2 regions of the Micromonospora sp. CNB394 genome follow, and region 1 is predicted to be linked to the other one. Evidence: riboswitches for the same ligand, from Rfam matches in the RefSeq annotation. Region 1 holds a riboswitch; the other holds the start of a gene.
The links. Region 1 has a riboswitch for cyclic di-AMP ahead of C569_RS0110595 (hypothetical protein). Riboswitches for the same ligand answer to the same signal wherever they lie in the genome.
Positions count from the first base shown of each region.

Region 2: it holds a riboswitch for cyclic di-AMP, as region 1 does, so the genes downstream of both, C569_RS0117700 (hypothetical protein) here and C569_RS0110595 (hypothetical protein) in region 1, are expected to answer to the same signal.

Region 1 is NZ_KB895830.1:139,139-144,479, forward strand. It holds gene C569_RS0110585 (helix-turn-helix domain-containing protein) at 129-467, opposite strand; gene C569_RS0110590 (carbonic anhydrase) at 623-1,276, shown strand; gene C569_RS0110595 (hypothetical protein) at 1,331-2,359, opposite strand; cyclic di-AMP (ydaO/yuaA leader) riboswitch at 2,363-2,494, opposite strand; gene C569_RS0110600 (YibE/F family protein) at 2,649-3,923, opposite strand; gene C569_RS0110605 (metal-sensitive transcriptional regulator) at 4,087-4,386, opposite strand; gene C569_RS0110610 (heavy-metal-associated domain-containing protein) at 4,467-4,673, shown strand; gene C569_RS0110615 (hypothetical protein) at 4,710-5,341, shown strand, end outside.
Region 2 is NZ_KB895839.1:93,914-99,254, reverse strand. It holds gene C569_RS0117715 (hypothetical protein) at 1-240, opposite strand, end outside; gene C569_RS0117710 (STAS domain-containing protein) at 660-1,019, shown strand; gene C569_RS0117705 (SRPBCC family protein) at 1,061-1,573, shown strand; gene C569_RS0117700 (hypothetical protein) at 1,596-2,699, opposite strand; cyclic di-AMP (ydaO/yuaA leader) riboswitch at 2,704-2,834, opposite strand; gene C569_RS0117695 (cation diffusion facilitator family transporter) at 2,978-3,892, opposite strand; gene C569_RS0117690 (AAA family ATPase) at 3,985-5,341, opposite strand, start outside.

The DNA.
Region 1 (5,341 bases):
AAAGGACGGACCTGATCCGGTGTCCGGCCCGGACGCGTCCCGTGGTCGCGCCCGGCCGCGAGCTGTCGCGCACGCGGTGAGATTACCTGCCGCGCCCGCCCGCGCGGGCACACGTGGTACCGGCCTGGTCACCTGTCGGCGGTGGCGTCCCCGACCGGCTCGGCGAAGAGGGCCAGCAGGGCGCCGACCTGCTGGTCGGCCTCGGCCGGGTGCCGGAAGCGTCCCTTCGGGTTGATCGTGTACTCGTTGCGCCGTCCCACCCGCGTACGCCGCAGGTAGCCCCCCGCCTCCAGGTCGGCGACGATGGCCTGGGCCGCCCGTTCGGTCACGCCCACCTCGTCGGCCACGTCCCGCAGCCGGGCGGTGGGATTGCGTGCGATCGCGAGCAGCACGTGGCCGTGGTTGGTGAGGAAGGTCCAGTTACGGCGGCTCCCGCCCTCAGCTGGTGTGGTCGCCATGGTGGTCATGCTATTCCCCTGCTCGGTAGTACCGGCCCGGCGCGGGCCGGCACGGGAAAGTATGAAATGCGTATCACGAATCTTGACGGGCCCCCAGGTGCGTGTGACCGTGGGTCGCGAGGCCGTTCGGCCTGGTGGTTCCCCAGGTAGACGAGGTGAGGGACATGACGCCGAGCACCCCGGAGCAGGCACTGACCGAGCTGCGTGCCGGTAATCACCGGTTCGTCAGTGGCGCTCCGCAGCATCCGAATCAGGACGCCGGGCACCGGGCGGCGGTCGCCGTCGGCCAGCACCCCTTCGCGGTGATCGTCGGCTGCTCCGACTCGCGGCTCGCCGCCGAGATCATCTTCGATCGCGGTCTCGGTGACCTCTTCGTGGTGCGGACGGCCGGGCACACCGCCGGGCCGGAGGTGCTCGGCAGCGTCGAGTACGCGGTCACCGTGCTCGGCACGCCGCTCGTGGTGGTGCTCGGCCACGACTCGTGCGGCGCGGTCCAGGCCGCCCGGGAGGGGGTCCGGACCGGCGCCGCCCCGGTCGGGCACCTGGGCGCGGTGGTGGACGCGGTCTCGCCCAGCCTGCTGCGCGCCGCCCGCCAGGGCGTCGACGACCTCGACGGCATCATCGACGTGCACATCGCGCAGACGGTGGAGACGCTGCTGGCCCGGTCCGCCGTACTGGCCGAGCGGGTGGCGGCCGGGCGGTGCACGGTGGTGGGCATGTCGTACCGGCTCGCCGGCGGCGAGGTGCGGACCGTGGCGCAGTCCCCGGCCCCGCTGCCCGCTCCGGCGGCGCCCGCCGACCCGGCGCTGGCCGGCTGACCCGTAGGGCGACGAAGGGGCCGCCCTCGGGGCGGCCCCTTCGTCGTGTCCGGGTCAGAGCAGCGACATGTGGACGTGATCGGTGTGGTTCGACGGTCCGCTGTACGAACGCCAGCCGGTGGCCGGGAACCAGATCTGCCGGTTCCAGATGACGTAGTAGATGCCCAGCCGGTCGGCGTTGCGGATGAGGAAGGCGGCGACCTCGTTGCCGTACCGGCGGGTGTCGTTGTTGTGCCAGGGCGCGAAGCCGCTGTTCTGGAGCGACCAGTCGCACGCCTTGCCCTTGGGGTGCTCCCACGGCCCGCCGGGCCGGTAGCAGCCCACGAAGCGCTTGAAGCCCGCGCGGCGGACCTCCTGGTAGGCGTGCAGTGTGCGCGGTGTGACGCAGCCCGAGGTGGTCGGGTCGTCCTCGCTGCACGACTCGGCCTTCCAGCCGCCGTCGGCGGTGCGGCCGGGGGCGATCTTGGCGACCGGTGAGGTGGCGGAGACCAGGCCGCCGGTGAAGCCGAGACCGCCGACGAGCTTCAGCGCGCGCTCGGCCTGCACCTTCTCGCGCTCCATCGCGTTCTTCTGCTTCTCCTGCTCGCGCACCTCGGCGTCGAGCGCGATCTTGGCCTGCTCGGCGCGGGTCTTGACCGCGTTGATGGCGGCCAGGCGCTGCGCGTTGAGGAGGTTCAGTTCGTCCAGGGCGTTGACCCGGCGGACGAACGAATCGGGGGAGTTGCTCTCCAGCAGCATCGCCATCGCGCCCATCCGGCCGGTCCGGTAGGACTGGGCGGCGAGCTGGTTGACCTGTGGGCTGAGCGCGTCGAATTCGGCCTGTGCCGTCTTCACCTCGGCCGCCAGCCGCCGCTGGCGGTCCTGCGACTTGGCCAGCTTCGCCTTGGCCTGGAGGAAGTTGCGGTTGGCGGCGTCGATCGCCTCGGTGATGAGCGGCGGTTCGCCGTCCTCCTCGTGACCCGAGGGGGTGCCGGGGGCCGCCGCAGTGGGGGCCGCGGTCGCCGGGGTGGGCCCGGCCAGCACGGCCAGCGAGGCCAGCACGGCCACCACGGGTGTCAGCCAGCGGCGCAGGGGTGCCGTCACAATGTTCCCTTCCGTCGGCCGCCGACCGGGTTAGCTGACGGGTTCGGGACGGAAGTGGCCCCTACCGCTGTCGCGGATTCACCCCATGTACCTGGTTCCCCGGCTCGCCCGCGGGCGATTGGGCGGCGGCACCGCTGGCGCCGGTGCGCGCCTTCGGCGGTGACCGGCAGCGAGGTTACCTGACAGCACTCCTGAGGTTCTACGTCCGGAAGCCGACCAATAGCGAGATTTCGCCGTGGCGCACCGTGACCAGCGTCGCGTTTGAAATCGATGGTCACGCTGCGCAGTGTCACCATGCGGCCTCCGTACTCTTCCCGCCGCCGAGCGCCTCCAGCGCGTCGTCCCGCCCGGCCGGCGGCCGGGGCGCGGGTGGCGCCGGTTCCGCGCCGCGCGAGCGCCGTCCGGCGGTGGTCACGATCGCGGCCAGTCCGGTCGTCAGCGGTACGGCGGCGATCAGGCCGAGCGTGGCCACCGCGCTGCGGACGATCTCCTGGGCGAGGAACTCGCTGGTGAGGATCTGGCTGACCGGTCGGGCGTCGGCGACCAGCAGGAGCAGCAGCGGCAGCGAGGCGCCCGCGTACGCCAGCACGATGGTGTTGACGGTGGACGCGATGTGCGCCCGGCCGACCCGGGTCGCGGCCCGGTAGAGCTGCCGCCGGGACAGGCCCGGGTTGGCGTGTGCCAGTTCGGTGACGGTGGCCGCCTGGGTGACTGTGACGTCGTCCAGCACGCCCAGCGAGCCGATGATGATGCCGGCCAGCAACAGCCCGTGCAGGTCCACGTCGGCCTGGAACATGGACAGCGTGGTGGCGTCCTCGCTGCCGAAGCCGGTCAGGTGGGTGGCGGACGTGGCGAGCAGGCCGAGCACGCCGGTGACCACCAGGCTGCCGAGCGTGCCGAGCACCGCCACCGACGTCTGCGCGGTGATCCCGTGGGTCAGGTAGAGCACCACGAACATGATCAGCGCGGCGCCCACGATCGCCACCAGCAGCGGCGGCCGGCCGGACCCGATGCCCGGCAGCACGAAGCCGAGCACGATGGCGAAGCTGGCCACCAGCCCGCCGAGCGCGGCGAGCCCGCGCCAGCGGCCGAACGCCACGATCGCGGCGGCGAACAGCACCATCAGCCAGATCAGCGGTGTGCCGCGCTGGTGCTCGGCGATGTTGTAGGACTTCACCGCCGGGTCGGCCGGGTCGGTCAGTTCGACCAGGACGACCTCGTCGCCGACGGCGACCCGGGGCGCGCCCGGCCCGGCCGGGATCGGCATCTCGACCGGCCGGCCCGCGTCCGGGCCCTGCTCGGCGGTGACGGTCACGGTGCCGCAGGGGCCACCTCCACCGGCCGGCGTCTCCGGGGTGGGCGGGCAGGGCTCGGTGACCACCCGGGTCACGGTGCCGTGGTAGCGGGGGACGTCCGCGCCGCCGACCGGCTCCCGGTCCTGCCGGGGCCAGAGCACCAGCGCCGCGATCACGGTGAGCGCGAACAGCGGAACCACCACGGCGACGAGCAGCCGTCGTACGCCCGGCGGCGCGGCGGCTGCGGGGCGGGTGTGGTCGGCACCCATGGCGTCTCTCCCAACGGTCGCGGCGACGCCTGGTCCGCCGGACCGGTCTGGTCACCCGGCCGGCGTGGACGTGTCGACCACGTCCGGGGCGTCGCCCGGCCATGGTAGGCAGCCCGGCTCGCCCGGCCCGGCAGGCCGGGCCCGGGACGGGCGGGTGACCGTTTCAGCCGCGCTTCATGAGGCGGCCGACAGCGGCCATCATCTCGGTCGCCATCTCGTCGGCCCGGCCCTCGGCGGCGCCCTCGTGCATGCAGTGCCGGGCGTGGCCGTCGAGCAGGCCGAGGCCGACCTTGTCCAGCGCCGCCTGGATGGCCGAGATCTGGGTCAGCACGTCGATGCAGTAGCGGTCGTCCTCGACCATCTTCTCGATGCCACGGACCTGGCCCTCGATCCGGCGGAGCCGGGCGAGGAGTTGGTCCTTGCTGGCGGTGTAGCCCCGGGTCGGGCTGGACGGCGCGGTCATGACACCGAGGATAGCGTACCCCTTGGGGGTATGCTAACGTTCGAGTCGTACCCCAGGGGGGTATGAGATCGGAGGGCGAGATGGAGACCACGTACCAGGTGAACGGCATGACCTGCGGGCACTGCGTCAACTCGGTGAGCACCGAGCTGAGCGCGCTTCCGGGCGTCACCGACGTCCAGGTCGACCTGGCCGGCGGCCGGGTCACCGTCACCAGTCGGAACCCGCTGGACGTGGACGCGGTCCGCGCGGCGGTCGACGAGGCCGGCTACGACCTCGTCGGTGCGTGACGGGTCCGGCGGACCCGCAGAAACCGAGGAGACACCATGAACACGGCGACGAAGCTCAGCGGCTTCGCCCTCGGCCTCGTGGCGGTGTTCGGCGCGGCGTACGGGATCGGCACCCTGGCCGATCCCGTCGCCCCGGCCGCCGACACCCGCCACGACGACAGCGACAGCGACCACGGGGCCGGCGGCACCGGCCACGGTGACGAGAACGGGGCCTCCGCGCACCCGCCCGGCGGGCTGCTCGTCTCCGAACGCGGCTACACGTTCCAGCCCGCCGCCGCCCCGGCCGGACAGTTCGCCTTCCGGATCACCGGCCCGGACGGCGCGCCGGTCACCCGCTTCGAGGTGGCCCACGACAAGCGCATGCACCTGATCGTCGCCCGGCGGGACCTCTCCGGGTTCCGGCACGTCCACCCGGAGATGACCGGCGACGGCACCTGGCAGGTCGCCTCGCCGCTGCACGGCCCCGGCGCCTGGCGGGCGTTCGCCGACTTCACCCCCGAAGGCGGCGACCCGCTGACCCTCGGCCTGGACGTCACGGTCCCCGGCGAGCTGACCGCCCGGCCGCTGCCGGCACCGGCGACCAGCACCACCGTCGACGGCTACACGGTCACCCTGACCGGCACGCCGGAGCCGGGCCGGACCAGCCGGCTCACGCTCTCCGTCAGCCG
Region 2 (5,341 bases), on a different contig from region 1:
GGGCCGGCGGCCGGCGAGCGCGTCGAACGCGAGGCCGGCCCGGCGGCGTGCCTCCTCGGCGGCGGTGCCGACCAGGTCGGTGGCGTCGTCGGCCAGGCCGGAGGAACTGCGGCGGGCGGTCCGGGTGGCGTCGCGCACGCTGTCGCCGGCGGAACCGACGGCGGAGAGCAGGTGCTGCCACGCCTGGTCGGCGACCCGCTCGGCCTTGCCCCGGCGGTCCAGCAGGTTGGATCCGAACATCGTTCTGCCTCCTCGGGTGCCGAAGGCCGGCGGCCACTTCGGACTCCGGTGTCCATCCGGCGGGTTCACTGTCTCGGGCAGTGCCCAGCGGGCGGGCGCGGCAAACCACCCCCGGGTCACGGCGACCGGGCGGTGAACGGGACGAACCACTCGAACGCGCCGGGACCGGTGCCCGCGGGACGTGCGTGCGCCCGCTACCCTGGTCGGCGGATCGGCGGGGCCGACCAGCCGCACGGCTGGTCGCGACCCGTCCTTGAAGGGGAAACTGGAACCCGGAGGTCCGGATTGGGTACGCCCAGGTGTGCCCAGTTCGCGAATTGCTCATCCCGGGGGGTGGCGACCGGGCCGTGAGAGGAATACGCTCGGTCGCGGCCCGCGTACTGATGAGGCGCCCGTCATGGGCGAGTGGAGGTGCTCGCGTGAGCCTGTCGATCGTGAAGTCGATGCGACCGGGTGGTGTCGTCCAGATCGCGCCCCGTGGGGAGATCGACGTCGACACCGCGTACGAGGTGCGGGAAGCGATCGCCGAGGTGCTCGCGAAGGGCCGCCCCTCGCGGATCGAGCTGAACATGCGGCTCGTCACGTTCATCGACTCGGTCGGCATCAGTGCCATGGTCGCGGGCTTCCAGACCTGCGAGGTCAGCGGCGTCAAGCTCGTGGTCACCGAGCCGAGCCGGTTCGTGCACCGGCAGCTCTGGGTGACCGGGCTGCTCGGCCTGTTCGGCGCGCCCGAGCCGTGGTTCGCCGACGACACCCCCGAGGTTCTGCCCGGCGCCTGAGCGCCGTTCACACCCCCTGCGACCAGGGGACCTTCTACCCGTTGCCAGTCCGGCGTCGGTACGGGACGATCGTCGCGACGCACGACGGCGAGGGGGCCCGCTTGCAGAGCAGCGACAGCTTCAGCTACACCGTGCAGGCCCGGTGCAGCCGGGCCGAAGCGGTGGCCCTGCTGGGTGATCTGAGTCGCCAGGGCGAGCTGCATCCGTTGATCGTCCGGGTCCGGAAGCTGCCGGCCCGGCCGGGCGCGCTGGCCAGCTACGCCATCACCGACCGGCTGCAGCTCGGCCCGCTGCACTTCCCGGTCACGTACCAGGCGGACGTGCTGATCGCCGGCGAGGACGAGGTGGTTACCGTGGCGCGGCAGCAGCCCGCGACGACGGTCCGCAACCACACCCGGCTGCGCGACGAGCCCGACGGCACGGTACGCATCGACGTGGAGATCACGCTGACCGCGCCGGCGCCGCTGTTCGGGTACGCGTTCCGCCAGGCCCGGGCGGCTCACCTGGGCCTGGCGGCACGTCTCGGAGCGACCCTGGAGGGCCGGCCGGCCTGATCCGGCCGGCCCGCCGGGGCGCTCAGTACACCGACAGGTGCACGTGGTTGGTGTGGTCGCTGGACGGGTCGCCGTTGGCCCCGCTGTACGACTTCCATCCGCTGCTGGGTAGCCAGATCTGCTTGAACCAGATCACGTAGAGCACGGCGAGCGGGTCGGCGTTGCGCACGAAGTACGCGGCCAGGTTGTTGCCGTACGTCCGGTCACCGCCGGAGGCCACGCCGCCGAAGCCGCTCTTCTGCGCGGCGAAGTCGCAGGCCCGCCCCTTCGGGTGCTCACCGGAGCCGCTGGGCCGGTGGCACGAGACGTACCGGGTGAAGCCGGCCGCCTTGGCCTGCTGCAGCGCGTGCAGCGTGCGCGGGGTGATGCAGCCGTTCGCCGGGGTGGGGTCGTTGACGCTGCACGACTCCGACGGCCAGGAGCCGTCCGAGTTGCGCGGCGCCGGCTCGGCGTTCTTGCTGGAGGTGCCCTGCACGCCGCTGCCGCTGCTGCCGCTGCCGCTGCTGCCGCTGCTGCCGCCGCTGCTGCGCGAGGCGCGGTCGTTCGCCGCCTCCAGGGCGCGCTCGACCTGGTCCTTGCGCCGGGCCATCACCGTCACCTGCTTGCGCTGCTCGCGGATCTCGCCGTCGAGCTGGGCGCGGGTGCGGGTGGCCTCGTCCCGGGTGGCGATCAGGTCGCGCAGTGTGCGGTCCTCGTTCGCGGCGACCTGCTCCAGCGCGGCGGCCCGGTCCATGAAGCCCTCCGGGCTGCTGCTGCCGAGCAGCGCCCCGGCTGTGCCCAGGCGGCCGTTGCGGTACGCCACCGCGGCGATCTCGCCGACCTTGGCGTCGCGTACTGCGAGTTCGGCGCCGACTGCTTCGAGCTGGTCGTTGAGCTGCTTCTGACGGCTCACCGACCGGTTCAGCGCGGCTTTCGCCTCCAACCAGCCCTTGCTGGCCGCGTCGAGCTGGGCACGCAGTTCGGGCGTGCCGCCCTCGTCGTCGCCGGGCGCGGCGGCGAGCAGGCCGGTCGCGGGCGCCGCCGAGGCGGGGGAGACCGGAACGGTCGCGACGCCGAGGGCCAGCGTCGCGACGATCAGGGCCGCCATCCGGGCGGCCGTCCGTCGTACAGGTGCCACTGGGGGCATTCACATGTCCTTCCGTCAACGCCGACCGGGTTAGCTGACGGGTTCGGGACGGAAGATCCCTACCGCTGACGCGGATGCACCCCACGTACGTGGTTCCCCGGCTCGTCCCTGCGGACGATTAGGCGACGGCCGCCCCACCGGGGCCGGTGGCGCCCGCGGGTGCGGCCGCGATCGAGACTACCGGCGCTGCCCGGGTACGGCTCCGTGGAGCAATACCGCCAGGCGGGGCAAAACCGGCATAACTGTACATTAGCCACAGTGATTTAAGTGTGTCCTAATCACCACTCGGTCGGTCCGCACACCCCGGCGGACGCTCCGGGTTCGACTTGCAACGTGGCGTGATCGATGGAGAAGTCCTCGTGCAGGGCGGCCCGTGCCGCGGCCAGCACCGCGCTCGGGTCCACGCCCGGATCGGTGGTCAGGTGCGCCGAGGCCACCTCCATGCCCGAGGTGAGCGTCCAGACGTGCAGGTCGTGCACCTCGGCCACGCCGGGCACGGCGGCCAGCCGGTCGTGCACGGCGGTCACCTGGAGGTGCTCCGGCGCGGCCTGCACCAGGATGCGCACCGCGGCCCGGCCGAGCCGCCAGGTGCGCGGCAGGATGAACAGGCCGATGCCGACGGCGACCAGCGGGTCCGCCCACCACCAGTCGGTCACCGCGATGACCAGCGCGGCGGCGATCACGCCGAGCGAGCCGAGCAGGTCGCCGAGCACCTCCAGGTACGCCCCGTGCAGATTGATGCTCTCCTTCGACCCGGCGCGCAGCAGTGCGAACGCGACGATGTTGGCGAGCAGGCCGAGCACTGCCACCACGAGCATCGGGCCGGCCAGCACCTCCGGCGGCTCGCCGAACCGGCGTACCGCCTCGACCAGGACGTAGACGGCGACGGCGGCGAGCAGTACGGCGTTGGCGAGGGCGGCGAGCACCTCCAGCCGGTAGAGCCCGAACGTGCGCTGCGGGTCGGTGCCGGCACGTCGGGTGGCGGTGATCGCGGCGAGCGCCATGCCGATGCCGAGGACGTCGGTGAACATGTGCCCGGCGTCGGAGAGCAGTGCCAGCGAACCGGTCGTGAAGGCGGCCACCGCCTCGACCACCATCAGGACGGCGAGCAGCGCGAAGGCGGCCCAGAGTCGGCCCCGGTGGCGGTGTGCCGCGTTGGTCACCGCGCCGCTGTGGTCATGGCCTGCGCCCACGCCAACACCCTTCCTGCCCCGTACCGGCCCCGGCCCAATGTATGTTCACATCGCTATGTATGCTAGTGAACTGCGGGTGGCGGCGGGGCCACTCACCCCACCGGGTCGAGCGTGGTGAGGCGCTGGGTGGCCCGGGACAGCGCCACGTAGAGCGTGCGCACGCCCGAGGGGTCGGCCCGGATCTCGCCCGGCGCCACCAGCACCACGCCGTCGTACTCCATGCCCTTGGCCTGGAGGCTGGTCACCACCTGGAGCCGGCCCGCGCCGAGCCCGCCCAGCCAGCCGGCCACCTCGTCCCGGCGCGGCACCGGCGTGATCACGCCGACCGTGCCCTCCACCTGCCCGAGCAGCGTCTCGGCCGCCTCGACGGTGGCCGCCGGCAGGTCGGCGGCGGGCACCGTCCGCTCCACCGGCGGCACCCCCGTGGACCGCACCGCGTCGGGCAGCGGCAGGTCCGGATAGAGGCGGCGGATCTCCGCCGCCGCCACCGCGAAGATCTCCGCCGAGTTGCGGTAGTTGGTCGTCAGCTCGTACCGGTGCCGCTTGCGCCGGCCCAACGCCTGGTCACGGGCCCGGTCCAGCTCCTGCGGGTCGCCGGTCCAGGCGGTCTGCGCCGGGTCACCGACCACGGTCCAGGACGCCAGCCGCCCGCGCCGGCCGACCATCCGCCACTGCATCGGCGAGACGTCCTGCGACTCGTCCACCACCACGTGCGCGTAGTCGCGGTAGTCGGCCGGACGCTCCCGCGCCGCCGCGCGGGCGGCGCGCTGCCGGTCGGCGTACGTGCTCAGCTCGCGCACGCCACCGGCGAGCTGGTACGGGTCGCGCCTGGGCCGGGCCCGCTGCACCGGCTTGCCGAGCAGCGCGTCCAGCTCGTCCAGCAGCGCGATGTCGGCCACCGTCAGTCCCTCGGCCCCGAGCGTCCGGTACGCGTCGCCGAGCAGCCGGATCTCCGCCGAGGAGAGGATCCCCTCGGCGTAGCGGCGCAGCCGATCCGGGCGGGCCAGCCAGCCCAGCACGTGCCGCGGGTGCAGCCGGGGCCACCACGCCTTGAGGAACTCGCGGAACTCCGGCCGCTCGATGATCTCGTCCTCGAACGCGGGCTGCTCCGGCAGCCGGCCCACCCGCAGCGTGCGGGCCTGCGCGTAGAGCGCGGCGAGCACCGCGTCGAACGCCGTTCGGCGTACCTCGTTGCGGCGCGCCCCACGGGCCAGCGTCCGGTCCCGGATCGCGTCCAGCGCGGGGCGTTCCAGGCGCAGCAACTCGCCCCGGTAGAGCAGGCGCAGCTCGGCCGGAGAGTCCGGCACCGCGTCGCGTACCGCGCGTTCCAGCACCCGGCGCATCCGCAGCGAGCCCTTCACCGCCGCCACGTCCGGCGGGTCGGTCCGGGACGCGGACAGGCCGGGGAACAGCGAGCCCAGCGAGTGCAGCGTGGCGGTCTCCTCGCCG